One region of the Paenibacillus sp. SER-28 genome, then DNA from elsewhere that is predicted to be linked to it. Evidence: riboswitches for the same ligand, from Rfam matches in the RefSeq annotation. Region 1 holds a riboswitch; each other region holds the start of a gene.
The links. A riboswitch is a leader RNA that binds a small molecule or an ion and turns the genes downstream of it on or off. The one in region 1 is predicted to bind glycine.

Region 1 (5,763 bases):
CCCGAAGTATAAATAATGGTTTGAAATTCATATTGGCCCGCTACTTCCACAAAGCTGTCCAGAAAAGCGAGAACAATTTCATTAATAGTTGAAGTAATGATACCGATCTGAAGCGTCTGACCCTTGGATAGAGAAATGGCATTCCGATTAGGAACATAATCTAATTCCTGCATGATTTTCAAAATCTTAGCTCTTGTTTCGTGACTAACATGGGGGGACTGATTTAATACTCTGGATACCGTAGCTTTGGAAAAGCCCGCCAGTTTTGCAATTTGATCAAGATTCGACATGGTGCTTCTCCTCACATAAGAAAAAATACTTGACATGAAACGCGTTACAACGATTAGGATGCTTATGAAGGCATTACGTCTATTCTAAGGTATCTGTCAATGCATTTCAAAGGAGAACGGTTATCGTTAGGTTGCATTGTTCGCTGAAATGGGCTTTAAAGTATTCCGTATGTCCATCTACTGGTCGCGGATTTTCCCGAATGGCTATGATGCCGAGCCGAATGAAGCAGGATTGCAATTCTACGACAATGTATTTGATGAGCTGCGCAAGTATGGTATTGAACCGCTGGTAACATTGTCACATTATGAAACACCGCTAGGTCTGACGCAGAAGTATAATGGCTGGCTGGGTCGTGAAGTCATACAGCATTACGTAAATTATGCCGAAACGGTGTTTACACGCTATAAGGATAAAGTAAAATACTGGCTGACCTTTAATGAAATCAATGTAATGACCATGAGCCCGTTCACCGGTGGCGGTGTGGTTATTGACCGTGTAGAAAACAAACAACAAGCGATATATCAAGCATTGCATCATCAATTTGTAGCTAGTGCACTGGCGACCAAACGGGGACATGAGATCATCCCGGGCGCACAAATCGGCTGTATGCTGGCACGTATTGAAAGCTATCCACATACGTGTAACCCAGAGGATATACTGAAAGCCCAGCATGAAAATCAGATGAACCTTTTCTTTACGGATGTGCATGCCCGTGGGGAATATTCCAATTACATGAAGCGCTATTTTGAAGAAAATAATGTTGTAATACACACAGAACCAGGCGATGCTGAAATATTGAAAAATAACACGGTTGATTTTATCTCATTTAGCTACTATATGACCTTGACCGTATCTGCAGGTCCAGAAGGTGAGAAAGCAGCAGGAAACCTGATTGGTGGCGTGAAAAATCCATATTTACAGTCCTCTGACTGGGGCTGGCAGATCGATCCGATCGGCCTGCGTGTTACGCTGAACACGTTATATGACCGCTATCAAAAGCCGCTGTTCATCGTGGAAAATGGTTTGGGTGCGTATGATAAGGTGGAAGAAGACGGCTCTGTGCATGACACGTATCGCATTGATTACTTGCGTCAGCATATTGCCCAAATGAAGGAAGCGATTGCCGACGGTGTTGATCTGGTTGGTTACACCAGCTGGGGCCCTATCGACCTTGTGAGCATGTCTACATCCGAAATGTCCAAGCGCTACGGATTTATTTACGTTGATCTGGATGATGACGGTAACGGAACGCTCGAACGCTCCAAAAAGGACTCTTTTAACTGGTATAAAAATGTGATAGCAACCAATGGTGAAGAATTGTAATTCCATATCGTCTCGGGCGGGTATAGCAGAGGACATCCTAAGGATGAAATTTGCTGTATCCGCTTTTTTGATAGACACAATAATAATATTTCAGAGGGCTTCACAAACTTTTCACTTGTAATAAGCTGAAAGTTTTCTGTATAATAAATAAAAATTTCATATGTCTGGTTGATGTTTGCGGGAGATGGAACGAAAGTTCCGACCGAAGGGGCAAAACTCTCAGGTGCTTAGGCTGGTTACAGCAACAAGCGGGGACCGTAAACGGACAGAACTCTGGAGAGACCCTTAATTGGGCGCCGAAGGTGCACCGCAGAAAACATCTGCTTAAACTCTCAGGCAAAAGGACAGAGACGCGAATAACCTGTGACAGGGAATGCCCCTAGGCTTTTTTATGAGCTATTAGAGGTAGAAACCTGCACAAGATGGTTGTATTTTTTCGTGCCTTTAACCTCTCCAGGAGTCGAATCAGCGGATTTGACTCTTTTTTGTTTTCTAATATGCTGGAGGAGCGGGTTGAAATGAATTTGGTACATGTATTAGAAACGATTGACAGCTGGATATGGGGAGCGCCGCTTCTTATTCTTGTAATGGGCACTGGGTTGTGGCTAACGATCCGTTTGAAGCTGCTCCAGGTTATTCGATTGCCTTTGGCGCTCAAGCTAATTGGTAAAGCGCCGGACGAAGGTAGCGGAGATGTAAGCAGCTTCGGAGCATTGAGTACGGCACTGGCAGCTACTGTAGGTACAGGAAGTATCGTCGGCGTGGCAACAGCGATCAAACTGGGTGGGCCCGGTTCATTATTCTGGATGCTGGTTGCAGCTTTTTTCGGGATGGCAACCAAATATGCGGAAGGATTATTATCCGTTAAATACCGTGTTAAAGACCGGAATGGACAATTTTCGGGTGGCCCGATGTATTATATTGAAAACGGGCTTGGCCGCCGTTTCAAGCCGCTGGCGATGTTGTTTGCCTTTTCTGGTGTTCTTGTAGCCCTATTTGGAATCGGTACTTTTCCGCAAGTAAAGGCTATCGTTTCTTCGACGGAAAGTAGCTTCGGAGTGCCAACGGTAGTTACAGCGATCATTATTTCCGTGTTAACGGCTGTTGTTACGATTGGAGGACTCAAAAGTATTGCCAAGGTATCCACAAAGATTGTTCCATTCATGTCGGGGCTCTATATCGTAGTTTGCTTAATTGTACTCTTTAAGTTTGCAGGAGAGCTTCCTCATGCGATTGCTTTAGTATTACAAGGGGCCTTCTCGACCACATCTGCAACGGGTGGATTTGCCGGAGCGACGATTATGTTGGCGATGCGAAGTGGAGTTGCCAGAGGTATTTTTGCTAATGAAGCTGGTTTGGGAAGTGCGCCAATTGCAGCAGCTGCTGCTAAGACGAAATGGCCTGCAGAACAAGGGTTGATATCCATGACAGGCGTATTTATCGATACGATGATTATTTGTAATCTGACGGGATTTACGTTGCTGGTTACGGGAATATGGAGTGGAAATGACGATGGAGGTCTGATGACCCAGCATGCGTTTTCCAGTGCCTTTCCGGCTGGTGCAGAACTCGTGACGATTAGCCTTATTTTATTTGCATTCACAACGATACTGGGCTGGAATTACTACGGGGAACGTTGTGTTGAATATTTACTGGGTGTCAAATGGATTAAACCATACCGTTATTTGTTCATCGCACTTGTGGCAGGAGGTGCGTTCATCAAGTTGGAAGCCATTTGGCTGCTGGCAGATATCTTTAACGCAATGATGGCTTTCCCGAATCTGATTGCACTGCTTGGCTTATCGGGAATCGTAGTTGCAGAAACCCGAAACTATATGGATTCTCTGTATCCTAATAAGAAAAAGGGCATTCTTGCAGGTGCCAATGTAGGGGCAGCTATTCAAGTAGAAGAAAAGGGACACACGGTTAATTCATAAATTCCAAAAGGGAGTGCCCTCAGCCATCATAGGCTTGAGGACACTCCCTTTTGAATGTTATAACGATGCACGCAAAATAGCTAAAATATCTTCTTGATTCAGCTTTTTATAATTACCAAAGCCTCCGTATTCCATTTCACGGGCTGCAATGTTTGCGATTTTTTCCAATTGCTCATCATTAATATTGTAATCGGCCAGGGTGGAAGGGGCACCGAGACTTGTCCAGAATGCACTAAGACGGTCAATACCTTCCAAGGCGATTTCTCTATCTGTTTTACCTACGGTGTCTAAGTCAAACATGCTGAGCATCAGCCGCTTCATGCGTGCAGCATCCTGATCCACTGTATGTCTCATCCAGTTGGGAAACAGAATTGCCAGACCGCCAGCATGAGGAATATCATATACAGCGGATAATGCATGTTCAATCGTATGCGAAGCCCAATCCCCGAAGTAGCCCATTTGTAGTGTTCCGTTAAGAGCAATCGTTCCGGCATATAAAATCGTTTCACGATGCTCGTAGTTGTGCAAATCCTCCAGCAGTTTAGGTGCAGTTTCGATCACGGTTTGCAGCACGGAAAAGCACATACGATCTTGCAACGGTGTATTTTTAACATTGTGAAAATACTGTTCAAACACATGGCTCATCATATCCACCATGCCATATACCGTCTGATCACGTGGCACAGAGAAGGTGTTTTTTGGGTCCAGAATCGAAAATTTCGGATGCGTCACCGCGCTGCCCCATACGTATTTTTCGTTCGTTTCCCAGTTGGTGATGACAGAATCCGGATTCATTTCTGAACCGGTGGCGGCGAGTGTGAGGATGGTGCCGAATGGTAGAGCCTCGGTCGGCATGTGCTTTTTGTTGATAATATCCCACACATCGCCGTCATATTTAGCCCCTGCTGCGATGGCTTTGGTGCAATCAATAACGCTTCCGCCGCCTACTGCAAGTAAGAAGTCGATGTTTTCATTTCGGCAAATGTCGATGCCCTTCTTAACGGTGGACAAGCGCGGATTCGGCTCTACGCCGGACAATTCATGAATATTGAGATGTAGCGGCTCTAACGCGTCTAATACCTGGTCATACAGACCATTTCGCTTGACACTTCCACCTCCGTATATCAGTAAAATATTTTTGCCGTAATTCAGCAGCTCCTGCTGCAGTTCTTCAATTTGATTGTCTCCAAATATTAATTTGGTGGGGTTATAATATGTGAATTTGTTCATCTGGAAAGTTCCCCTCAGTTCATAGTTCATGTTCAAATCGTAAATCGCTTAACCTGATTGCCTGTTGGATACCTAACTTCATCATGTAAGCTATTTGAAATGACGATTAACCATTATACATGAAATGAATAAGGGAATTCAAGTAAATCTAATCTTTGACCGCTCCAGCGGCAAGATCGGAAATAAACTGGCGGCTAATGAAAAGAAACAAAATAATAAGTGGCAGTACAGCCAGCAGGGTGCCCGCAATGACCATCGCATAATCCGTATTGTAAATTCCGTTCAATTGTGACAGTGCAATCTGGAGCGTGAATTTACGCTCATCCGTTAAGACGATTAGCGGCCATAAATAATCATTCCAAGCTCCTATAAAGGTAAAGGCGCCGAGAAAAGCGAACGCAGGACGTAGAATAGGCAGTGCTACATTCAAGTACAGTCGAAAAAAGCTGCATCCGTCCATCCGGCCCGCATCCAGCAGCTCCTTTGGGATGGATTCTTCCGCATATTGACGAATCCAGAAAATGCCGAAGGCATTTACCATCCCCGGGATGATAAGCGCTTTGAACGTACCTACCCATCCAAAGGAGGCCATCATGACAAAGGAGGGGACAAGCGAAAGTTGTGAAGGGACCATCATCGTAGCTAGCAGAACGATAAATAGCACTTTTTTGCCCGGAAAATCAAACTTGGCGAATGCAAAACCTGCCAGTGAATCGAAAAACAGAACCAATAGGGTAACAGAACTGGCTACAAAAAGGGTATTAAAAAAGGCTCCGGCAAAATTAATCTGCTGTAATACTCTCGTTATGTTATCCAAGAAGTGGCTGCCAAACCACAATTGCGGTGGAAAACGGTAGATGTCTGAAGTGGTACGAGTTGCCATGACGATCAGCCAGTAAAATGGAAACATCGACAGGATGATTCCCACCAACAATCCGGCATATAAAACAAAGGATTTTGCGCGTGTCTGCATCATGTTGTG
Region 2 (5,763 bases), on a different contig from region 1:
AACCATACAATCCATCCATTCTGCGTCTGGTGAAAATGGTTATTGATGCCGCTCACCGTGAAGGACGTTGGGTTGGTATGTGTGGTGAAATGGCAGGAGATACAACAGCAATTCCGTTGCTGTTGGGTCTTGGACTTGATGAGTTCAGTATGAGCGCAACTTCCATTCTGCCAGCACGTAGCCAAATCTCCAAGTTGTCCCGTGCGGACATGGAAAAACTGGCTACAAAAGCTCTGGACATGCAAACAGCAGAACAGGTTGTTGAATTGGTTCAAAGCATCGAAGGCTAAGGAAGGGTATTACATTTCAAAGGTTATATCTTTTTCCAACAAAAAAATTGCTGTGTACATACAGCAGCCGGTATCTATTTAGATACCGGCTTTTTTGCATCCTTTAAGTAGAATTTGTTTTTAACTGCATGAGCAATTCAGTACAGGTTTGCGGGCCGCGGTAGTTTCGTCCAATCGTGTGACTGGAGTAGTATACGGTGCATTGAGCACCAGCTCAGGGTTCTCTTCCGCTTCCCGCGCAATATGAATCATAGTGTCGACAAAAGCATCAAGTGTTTCCTTACTTTCCGTCTCCGTGGGCTCGATCATGATGCACTCCTCTACATTCAGTGGGAAGTAAATTGTAGGCGGATGGTAGCCGAAATCAAGCAGCCGTTTGGCTACATCAAGCGTGCGCACTCCAAATTTTTTCAAGCCTCGCCCCGACATTACGAATTCGTGTTTGCAATGTCCAGGGTAGGGCAGGTCAAAATGTGGAGCGAGCCGATGCATCATGTAATTGGCATTGAGCACAGCGCATTCCGATACACGCTTTAAGCCATCAGGACCGTAGCTACGGATATAGGCGTAGGCACGAACGAGAATACCGAAGTTGCCGTAAAAGGCCTTAACCCGTCCAATAGAATCTCCCTGTTCCCGGTCCCAGTGGTACACCCCCTGCGGATCCCGTACGACAAGCGGCTTGGGCAAATAAGGGATGAGCCGTTGCTTTACGCCGACAGGCCCAGCGCCGGGGCCGCCGCCGCCGTGCGGGGTACTCATCGTTTTGTGTAAATTGAGATGCACTACATCGAAGCCCATATCCCCGGGGCGGGTAATTCCCATGATGGCGTTGGAGTTCGCCCCGTCATAGTAGAGCAGACCACCCGCGTCATGCACGATGGCAGCAATGTCAGTGATTTGCTTCTCGAACAGCCCAAGCGTGTTCGGGTTGGTCAGCATGAGCGCAGCGGTGTCGTTGCCTACGGCTTGACGTAGCGCATCCAGATCCACCAGCCCCTCAGGGGTGGAGGGAAGGGTGACTGTTTCGAAGCCCGCGACGGTTGCGCTGGCGGGGTTCGTTCCGTGCGAGGAATCCGGCACGAGCACCTTGGTACGTCGCTCACCACGTGCTTCGTGGTATGAGCGAATCATCATCAGCCCGGTCCATTCGCCATGGGCGCCCGCGGCAGGCTGAAGTGTGACGGCATCCATGCCAGTTAACGCAGCCAAATCATTTTGGAGCGTATGCAGCAGCTCCATAGCACCCTGGATGCTCTCCTCGGGCTGATATGGATGGATTTTGGCGAAGCCTGTATATCGGGCGACATCCTCATTCACTTTCGGATTGTATTTCATCGTACAGGAGCCGAGCGGATAAAATCCGTTGTCCACGCCGAAATTGCGCCGGGACAAGGCGGTATAATGCCGAATAACGTCTACTTCGTATACCTCGGGTAATGCCGCAGGTTCACTGCGCAGCGCATAATCTGGCAAAAGCTCTGCCACCGGGCGACGGGGAACGTCGCACTCGGGAAGAGAATAGGCGATGCGACCCGGACGGCTCAATTCAAAAATGAGCGCTTGATCGTGTTCCTTCAACAGCCCTTGTTTCTGATCCTGTCCGGTGTGTATCATAGCAATCCCCCCAAGGTGTGTACAAATTGGTCAATCTCCTCTTTGGTTCTTTGCTCCGTCACGGCAATCAACATGTGACCAGCAAGTTCCTCATAGTCCCGGCCCAAATCGTAGCCAGCGATAAATCCAGCAGCTAGCAACTCAGTCTGGAGTTTGCTCATATCTGTACCCTCAGGCAGTCTAAGGGCAAATTCGTTAAAAGTCGGTGCGTTAAACGAGGCTGTTACGCCCTTCAAGCTCAGCAATTGCTCTAAAGCATAACGGCTTTTATGCAAATTTAGCTCGGCTACTTCCTTGATCCCCTGTCTACCCATGACAGACAAGTACACAGATGCAGATAAAGCTAGCAACGCTTGATTGGAGCAAATGTTAGACGTGGCCTTTTCGCGGCGGATATGCTGTTCCCGCGCTTGCAAGGTCAGCACGAAGCCGCGTTTACCGTTACGGTCAGTGGTCTGACCCACAATACGGCCGGGGATACGGCGCATATGTGCCTGAGAAACGGCAAAGTATCCACAGGTCGGACCGCCGAGAGAAGAGGAGATGCCAAGTGGCTGCGCATCTCCTACCACAATATCCGCGCCCTGTTTGCCGGGTGTCTCCAGCAAGCCAAGTGCCAGTGGGTTGGCGCTGACGACCAAAAGACCTTTGTGCGCATGGATGAGATCAGCCATCGGCTTCAGGTTTTCCACGGCTCCGAAAAAGTTGGGGCTTTGGACTAAAACAGCCGCGGTCTGTTCTGATACGGCCGCCGCTAACGCATTAGCATCCGTTACCCCGTCCGAATAGCCAATCTCCACGATGTCCAAATCCAATCCGCGTGCATAGGCTGCCAATACCTGACGTGCCTCCGGATGGACGGACCTTGATACGATAAGCTGTTTACGGCGGGTAGCTGCGGCGGACAGTGAGCCCGCTTCCGCCAGTGCAGTCGCTCCGTCGTACATGCTGGCATTAGCTACAGCCATGCCCGTCAATTCGCAAATATACGACTGAAATTCGAAAATGGCTTGTAGCTCGCCTTGGCTTACTTCCGGCTGATAGGGGGTGTAGGCTGTGTAGAATTCCGAGCGTGAAGTGATGTGCTGGATGACGGACGGAATATGATGATCATAGATTCCTGCGCCAAGAAAGCTGGCATGTGTGTCTGTATTGGCGTTGTGTCCGGCCAGCTCGGCCAAATGTCGGGTCAAGGCTCTCTCGTCGAGCCGAGAAGAAAGAGGGAGTTCCCCTTGATATCGAATGGCCTCAGGAATGTCACTGAATAAATCATCAATGGATGAAACGCCGACCACACGCAGCATTTCGATTTGATCCTGTTCAGTCATAGGGAGATAGCGATGCTGCTTCATAGGTTCTGGCTCCTTTCGAAAAGCAAAATTTAAATCGTAAATTAGCTAATAAAAAAGTGTGAGATGAAAACCCAGAAGTTCATATCTGACATGTTTGCTTTATTGAAATGAAGAGAGTTTAAGATCAGCGCGGGCGTTTATAAAAGGGTGCTGCCACCACCTCGGCACGCAGGCGTTTGCCACGAATCTCAACCTCCAGCGGTGTGGAGAGGGCGCTAAAACGACTGTCTACCAAGGCGAGGCCCAGATTACGCTTCAAGGTGGGCGACTGAGTCCCCGTTGTGACCTCACCGATGCGTTGTCCTTCTGCGAATACCGGGTAATGGGCGCGAGGGATACCGCGATCCATCATTTCCAGCCCGATCAATTTGCGAGGAATCCCTTGTTCTTTCTGACGTTGCAGTGCTTCTCTACCGATAAAATCTCCTTTATTCAGCTTGACGAAGAACCCTAGACCGGCTTCGAGCGGTGAAATCGTGGCAGATAACTCCTGTCCGTACAGCGGCAACCGTGCCTCAAAGCGTAATGTATCCCGAGCACCAAGTCCAGCGGGAATCAGCCCATACGACTCACCGGAACGAAGCAAACCCTCCCATACAGCTGGTGCTTCCGCAGCAGGTACATAAAATTCAAAACCGTCTTCGCCCGTATATCCGGTTCGTGAGACGAGTGCTTTTGCTCCGAACAATGGCACATTCTCATGGAAGCGAAAAGATGCCAGATTCGTAATGTCCGTATCTGCCACGGCTGCGGCAATACGTGCTGCTTCCGGTCCTTGCAACGCCAGCAATGCTATCGCATCAGACACATTCTCCATGTGAACGGATGCAGGCATATGGCGAATTAGCCAATCCCAATCCTTATCGATGTTAGAGGCGTTCACAACGAGCATGTAGCGCTCCGGTCCTTTGCAGTAAACAAGCAGGTCGTCTACTACCCCTCCATCGGGGTAACACAGGAGTGAATATTGTGCCTGACCTGGTTCCAACTGGCTGACATCATTCGTGGTCACCCTTTGCAGAAAAGCTTCGGCCTCTTTGCCTTCAACCAAAAATTCGCCCATATGCGATACATCGAATAAACCGGCACGTTGCCGGACGGCCTCATGCTCCTTTTGAATGCTGCTAAACTGAACGGGGAGCTCCCAGCCGCCAAAGTCAATACAACGAACCCCAGACTGCGTCCCGTAGGACGAATATAGCGGTGTTTTTCGCAAATTAGTCATTTTTCCACTCCTATCCGGTGTGATCGGCTAAACAAAAAAGACAGGCCGAAAAAAACGTATAGACGGCAGTCTACACTCTTTTTTCAGCTCTGTCCTTGATACCAGAAAGTTACCCCGGTATGTACCGGGTTTCCCCTTGGGTGATCCGCTCCAATAGCGAATGCTCTCCAGAGATGCGTCCGGCAGAGGTCCTTTTGCCTGAGAGATTCACCTGCAATGCAGGCTTACTCCTTCGGCGCTACCTTCGGGATCAACAGTATATTACCTGGCTTTGCAGATAACAACTTGATCCGATTCGCGTGCACTTATGTTTCATAAGCGGCAACAGCTATGCGAATCTTTTTGGCAGTCTCTCCCTCCGCGTTCATCCGCGTTTGCAGTTGTCGGGGTGTTTCCCAAAGCATTTGCTATAACCCATTAATACGCAAATTCATTCAAAATGTCAATAAAAATGTCATCAAAAACAATAGAAAAAACATTTAATATATAAATAAGGATATGTAAGCGTTTGTTATAAGCTATCATATTTTTATATAGTACGCCATATGAGGTGATATGAAGTATTTTTGTTAGTATTATTGACATGAGTGTTCTTGTTGTCATAATCTTAACCTGTCTAATACAGGTGAGCAAAAGCGATTTTATTCATATGGAAGTGAGGGGAACAGGATGAGTGAAGTAAAGCAGCAACTTTGGTATACAGACGAACATGAGTGGGTTCAGCGCACAGCGGATGGGACGTTGCGGATTGGTATCACAGACTTTGCACAGCATCAACTGGGTGATATTGTTTTTGTAGAATTACCTGAGGCGGGAGTAACGATTGAGCAGGGAGCGGAGATCGGTACGATTGAATCGGTAAAGACGGTATCCGACCTTTTTGCTCCGGTGACGGGAACCGTATTAAAAGTGAATGAAGCGCTGGAAAGTACGCCTGAGCTAGTAAATGAATCTCCCTATGAAAAAGGTTGGATGATCGAAGTAGAGATGGGTAAAGATGTGGAGGAAGCATTGGGCAAGCTACTGCCTGCGGATCAATACGAGCAGTTGATTTCCGATGAGCAGTAATGGAGCAATGTAGTATGGAATAAGAGTGTTATTTGTCTGCTCGATTTTTGTATACAACAGTCGCTATGATTTGACATAGCGGCTATTTTTTTGTCTTATTGCAGACGCAATTACGTGTTTTATTCTGATGTAGAGGGTTGTCCCTATAGTAAGAATCATACATAATCCAGTACGGTTTTTCGACTAATTTCTATAGCTACAGGTCATATTA
Region 3 (5,763 bases), on a different contig from region 1:
TGTCCAGGGGAAATTTCATTTAGTTGGGGATGGTCTTCATGCACTCTCTGCTGAATCCAGGGAATACGCGGAGCAAAGCGGCAGCTATTGCGGGGGATATCTTGTAATGAGGGAACAATGCCGCCGATGACATGCAGTGATTCCCCCTTGGTATGCGATCCCGGCATAGAAGCAAGCAAAGAACGCGTATACGGATGCTGTGGATGCCTGAATAATTCAAAAACATCAGCGCTCTCCACGATTTCTCCGGCATACATGACCACCACGCGGTCGGCTACTTCTGCCACAACTCCAAGATCGTGCGTAATCAGGATAATTCCGCTCTCAGTCTCCTGTTGAAGCTGTTTGAGCAAGTCGAGAATTTGCGATTGGATCGTTACATCGAGCGCAGTAGTTGGTTCATCTGCAATAATAAGAGAAGGTCGGCAAGCTATGGCAATCGCGATCATCACACGCTGCCGCATCCCTCCTGACAGTTCATGCGGATACTGCTCATACACACGCACAGGATTCGGTATATCTACGCTTTCCAGCAGCTCCAGCACACGTTCCCTTTTTTGCTTCGTAGATAGTGACGTATGATAATCAAGATTTTCTTCAATCTGCTTGCCAATGCTCATCAACGGGTTGAGTGCTGTCAGCGGGTCCTGAAAAATCATACCAATGCCCGCTCCGCGGATTTTATTCATTTGCCCTGAGGAAAGACGGTTCAGGTCCGTGCCTTTAAAAAGGACCTCTCCCTCTACACGTGTGCGTTCCATGTCATGCAGTTGCGGGATAGAAAGCGCCAGCGCGCTTTTGCCACAGCCAGATTCTCCGACTACAGCCAGCACTTCATTGGGGTTGACCGTCAGATCCAGATGGTCGACTGCGGGGTGATATTGATCCTTGATGCGAAAAGAGACGGATAATCCTTTAATTTCCAACACGGGTTCGGTATTCAATGCGCGCTTCCTCCATTCTCCATGGTCTTGTCCCGCTTATTCTCACCATGTTTGATGTTTAAAACCTCTCATGAACATTACATACCGTTTTTGTCGGAATAATTTGAATACATCCTATCACCAGTATATGGATATATCAATTAAGATTATGCTATCAACATCATTTAAAAAATCAATGATCCAGCAGTAGCGCGGCCTTTCTGGCACAAAGTGTAATGAAATAACCAACCACAGGTTAATTTTCATCACAAAAAAAGTCGCCTGATCCCTCTACAGGGATCAAACGACTAACTAATACCAGCTCACATTGAGCTTCTGGCGATAATTATGAAGCTGCTCCATAGGAGCCAGACTTGAACGTTCTAGGATCATACCATTTGTAGCCTGCTGCCGGAGCAGACCAAGGCTCAGCCTGCGGTTCCGTGGAAGCCGCAGGCTCCTCGAATGGCAGAAGCTTCGTTGGTTGATCCAGAGTCAAACCTGCCACATCAGACAATTTCGTGTAGTCCTGCTTCCATGCAAGCCATTGGACCGTTTGCACCAGGAAGGTGGAATCATCCACTTCCTCGAAACCATCATATGTCTTCTTCGACTGTCCGTTTTCCTCACGCACATATTTCGGTGTAGCATCTTCTACAGGGGAAGAATCACCGATGAACGCTGCCTTGCCTTGACCTACCTTGGAGATAGCGGCATAAGGCCCTTCTGCACGGCCCCCGCCGTTATAAACTCCCTGGTCTACAGCATTCCCCCATTTGTTCGTGCCTGAAGGGATATAAGCAATGCCTTTAGCCTTGGTAGGATCAATAATAGCCAGCGTAGATCCTGCATGCATTGCAATCGAGCGCACACCCTTGGTAATACCGAAAGATTGATCTGCGGCTACAATGTCAGTAGCATTCACGTCACCAAGCGCATTATAACGGAAACGAACACCAAAGTTGGTCGCCAGCCAATCGGAGCTTGTTAATCCTTGCATCGCAGGTGATGCAGCTTCTTCTGCAGTCATGCCTTTGGCCGGATTAGTATAGGCTCCACGACGGTAGCCATTCATAACTTCGGAGGAATCCCAACGGTTTTTGTTACGGTCCGCATTATAATGATCGGAGATGAAGAAGACGCTCCCCCCGTTATTCACGTATTGCAGCAGAGCAGCCTGCTCGGATGCCTTAAAGGCAACATTCGCTTCACCAATAATGAACACATCATATTGGCGCAGCTTGTCATATGTTATGGCCTGCTCTCCATAAGTAAAAGGAATGGGACGATTCAATTGGTCTACCGTAAAGCCTACATTACGCAGTCCATTGGCAAAGTCGGAGAAGGCGCCTTCAATGACCCAATCTGCTGCGCCAGCGGTCTGTGCGTGCGTATTATCGAACAGCACCTTTTTGCCTTTTCCATCCGGCAATGTAGTACCGGGTTGACCCGGGTTGCCAGGTTCACCTGGTTCCCCCGGCTCGCTTCCGCTCACCAGTTCAACAGCGCTTGGGCTTTTCACTCCACCAAAATTATTGTAGGCGCCGAGTGTACCCGTCACACGAATTTTGCTGCCGATCAGCTCAGGATGGCCTGACAGCCCAAATTGCCCTCTGTACGCTGAAGTCAGCTGTACATCCAATAGATTAGACGTATTACGTTCATTTGCCTGATCGGCAATCAGTACGTTAAAATCATTCGCGAACGGAGAAGAAAAGTTAGTCGTTTTCGATCCGGTAGCATGTCCGACGATGTAGCCTTCCACCGTCACCGTACCTCCACTGCTTTGGCCCTGAAGTGCTTCGGCTACTGTCAATGCTCCCTCTGCCTTGACCTGACCGAATGGTACGAAGATCCCGATCAGCAGTGATACGATTGCTGCTAGATGCAGCATCCCTTTTAAGCGTGAACCTGTGAACCGCAAGCCTTTTACCATACGTCAATATCCCTCCTATGTTTTCCATAAATGTACTTGTCCTTTATCAGATTAGCCGCCAATCTTCTAATTCCTTCCTGATTTCATCCATAATTATGTAAATTTTAATCTTTTTTATTGGAAACACACCTGTTTATGTAAAAATCGAACCCTGTGATTGACACCGAGCACGGCATACATTACCCTAAGAAAGACATGTAGAACGGTATACGCGAATGAAGATGACGGGAGAGTCTGTCCAGGGAGCCTACACTCTGGCGGCACCGAAGGAGCAAGACGCCAGCACCCGGCTGGCGGATAATCTCTCAGGTCCATGTATCGTCATCTGACGCAACTCTGGAGAGAGCGCAAGCCACCCAAGGGGTAAGGCGGTAAGAACACCGCACGAAACTCTCAGGTAACGAGGACAGAGATAAGGGAAACTTCCTTATCCTGTCCTTTTTTGTGCTCACATTGCGCGTCAGCATTAGGAACCGTCATAAACGCGCAAAGACGCGGAAATACCATATAGTATGGTATTAGAACATACAGGGGGCCACACCATGCGTTTCAAAGATGTATTTTCCATTATCGGCCCGGCCATGACCGGACCTTCCAGTTCACACACCGCAGGCGCGGTGCGACTCGCACGCGTTGCCCGGCACTGGCTCGGAGCGCAGCCTGACCGTGCCCGCATGACATTATACGGCTCCTTTGCCGATACGTATAAAGGACACGGTACAGATCTGGCGCTCATCGCAGGACTGCTTAATTACGATACGGACGATCACCGGATTCCCGATGCCGAGCAGTGGGCCGAACAAGCCGGGATGGCCGTGGAATTCGCCGTCAGCGGACTCCCCGCCCCTCATCCGAACACTGTCCGTTTCGAGCTGTGGAAGGGCGAGGATCAGCGCACACTGTTGGGCTCCTCCATCGGCGGCGGCAGCATCCATGTCCAGCAACTGAATGAATTCCGGGTCAATCTGACCGGGGAGCTGCCTACGCTGGTGCTTCTCCACTCGGATAAGCCCGGTACATTGGGCGCGATAACTTCAGCGCTGGGCGAGGCTCACATTAACATTGCCTATATGCACGTAGATCGCAAGGGCCGGGATGGTGAAGCACTCACCGCCATTGAAACGGACAGTTCTGCTCCAGCTGAACTAATTGCGGAACTGCGTTCTTTACCTCATATGTATGAAATTAAGATGATTAATTTGAAAAAAGGAGCTGAATCCGATGCGGTTTAGCCATCTGCATGAGATCAGCGCTTTATGCGCTGAAGAATCCACCACGATTGGCCGCTTGATGATTCAAGAGCAGGTACAAGAAACGAATACAACGGAGGAAGAAATCTTTCGCCAAATGTCTGATTATTATGAAGTCATGAAGGAAGCCGTTCATCGCGGTCAGACACAAGACACCGTATCCCGCAGTGGATTGACGGGCGGTGACGGCAAGCGCCTAGCCGAGTATCTGCGGGCAGGGGAAACCTGCTCCGGTGATGCCTCCGCGCTCGCCATGGCTTATGCCCTCTCCGTGTCGGAGGTTAATGCATCCATGGGTCGCATTGTCGCCACGCCTACCGCAGGCTCATGTGGGGTTATCCCTGGTGTATTCATCAGTGCGCAGGAACGGTTCGGCTGGGATGATGAGCATATGGTGAACGGCCTATTCGCCGCTGGAGCCATTGGCTACGTGATCGCCAACAACTCCTTCATTTCTGGCGCGGAGGGAGGCTGTCAGGCTGAGATTGGCTCAGCTATCGGGATGGCCGCTGGCGCTATGGTCGAGCTGCGCGGTGGTACGCCTGAACAGGCTGTTCACGCCGTGGGTCTCGCCCTTAAGAACACGCTCGGCCTGATTTGCGACCCCGTCGCCGGACTCGTGGAGATCCCGTGCATCGTGCGCAACGGGCTGGGAGCCGTGACTGCACTTGCCGCAGCAGATATGGCTTTGGCGGGTGTGCGCAGCGCTATTCCGTCTGACGAAGTCATTGACGTGATGCTTGAAGTCGGCAGTGCGATGCCGTCGAAGCACCGCGAGACCGCCAAAGGCGGGTTGGCCCAGACGCCGACTGGCAAGCGTTTGACCGAATCACTTACACGCAACACACCAACCAAGAAGGATAAGTCATAAATTATAAGCGGTAGCCTCCTTAAAATAAAAGAGCAAGCCTATCGTCCTTGGACGTATGCTTGCTCTCTTTTTTACTGAACGGTTACCTGTACCTTCGTCATTTTACCTGCATATTTCACAGTAATTACAGCTTTACCCTTGCCCTGTGCCTTAATGTTACCGTCTTTGACGGTCGCAACAATAATTCTGGACGAGGACCAGACAGCCGGTTTGGAAACATCCTTCTCCGACTCATCCTTATACGTGGCTGTAGCCGTAACCTTAGCCAGCTGTCCTGCCTTCAAATTCAAAGCAACTTCGTCTGTTTGCAGGTATTTAAGCGTATCAACATCCACGGGTACACTAATTACCTTCCCGCCAAACTTCGCCTGAATGTTAGCTTTACCGTAGCTAACCGCAGTAACCTGACCCTTTTTAACAGTGGCTACCTTATAATTAGACGTTTTCCATTCAGCTTGGGCCGTAACGTCCTTTTCTTTACCATCACTCGATTTAACCACAATCGCGATGGTTTTTTGATCTCCAGATTTGAGCGATAATGCAATTGCATCCGCTTCAATCTTTTGCGCTACGTCCACTTCTACCGTAAACGTAATGTTTTGCTTGCCATATGAAGCAGTCACAGTTGCCTTACCGCTACCATTCGCTTTGATCAAACCTTCGCTAACCTCAACCACTTTTACATTGCTAGTTGTCCAGGTGGCGTCCTTAGTTACATCTGTTTTTGTACCGCCACTCTTAACTCCTGTTACTTTCAGTTGCTTCGTTTCCTGAGCACCAAGC

Region 2: it holds a riboswitch for glycine, as region 1 does, so the genes downstream of both, gcvT (glycine cleavage system aminomethyltransferase GcvT) here and ACUYLD_RS23270 (alanine/glycine:cation symporter family protein) in region 1, are expected to answer to the same signal.
Region 3: it holds a riboswitch for glycine, as region 1 does, so the genes downstream of both, sdaAB (L-serine ammonia-lyase, iron-sulfur-dependent subunit beta) here and ACUYLD_RS23270 (alanine/glycine:cation symporter family protein) in region 1, are expected to answer to the same signal.

Annotation. Positions count from the first base shown of each region.
Region 1 covers NZ_JBRECM010000014.1:62,861-68,623, reverse strand. Annotated here, with positions in the region: gene ACUYLD_RS23280 (LacI family DNA-binding transcriptional regulator) at 1-290, opposite strand, end outside; partial or broken gene ACUYLD_RS23275 (glycoside hydrolase family 1 protein) at 421-1,614, shown strand; glycine riboswitch at 1,783-1,859, shown strand; glycine riboswitch at 1,878-1,972, shown strand; gene ACUYLD_RS23270 (alanine/glycine:cation symporter family protein) at 2,133-3,551, shown strand; gene ACUYLD_RS23265 (iron-containing alcohol dehydrogenase) at 3,609-4,781, opposite strand; gene ACUYLD_RS23260 (carbohydrate ABC transporter permease) at 4,930-5,757, opposite strand.
Region 2 covers NZ_JBRECM010000006.1:82,858-88,620, forward strand. Annotated here, with positions in the region: gene ptsP (phosphoenolpyruvate--protein phosphotransferase) at 1-290, shown strand, start outside; gene gcvPB (aminomethyl-transferring glycine dehydrogenase subunit GcvPB) at 411-1,907, opposite strand; gene gcvPA (aminomethyl-transferring glycine dehydrogenase subunit GcvPA) at 1,904-3,259, opposite strand; gene gcvT (glycine cleavage system aminomethyltransferase GcvT) at 3,384-4,484, opposite strand; glycine riboswitch at 4,661-4,759, opposite strand; gene gcvH (glycine cleavage system protein GcvH) at 5,154-5,552, shown strand.
Region 3 covers NZ_JBRECM010000003.1:490,392-496,154, forward strand. Annotated here, with positions in the region: gene ACUYLD_RS12435 (ABC transporter ATP-binding protein) at 1-944, opposite strand, end outside; gene ACUYLD_RS12440 (DUF6359 domain-containing protein) at 1,270-2,859, opposite strand; glycine riboswitch at 3,075-3,190, shown strand; gene sdaAB (L-serine ammonia-lyase, iron-sulfur-dependent subunit beta) at 3,402-4,091, shown strand; gene sdaAA (L-serine ammonia-lyase, iron-sulfur-dependent, subunit alpha) at 4,081-4,980, shown strand; gene ACUYLD_RS12455 (Ig-like domain-containing protein) at 5,052-5,763, opposite strand, start outside.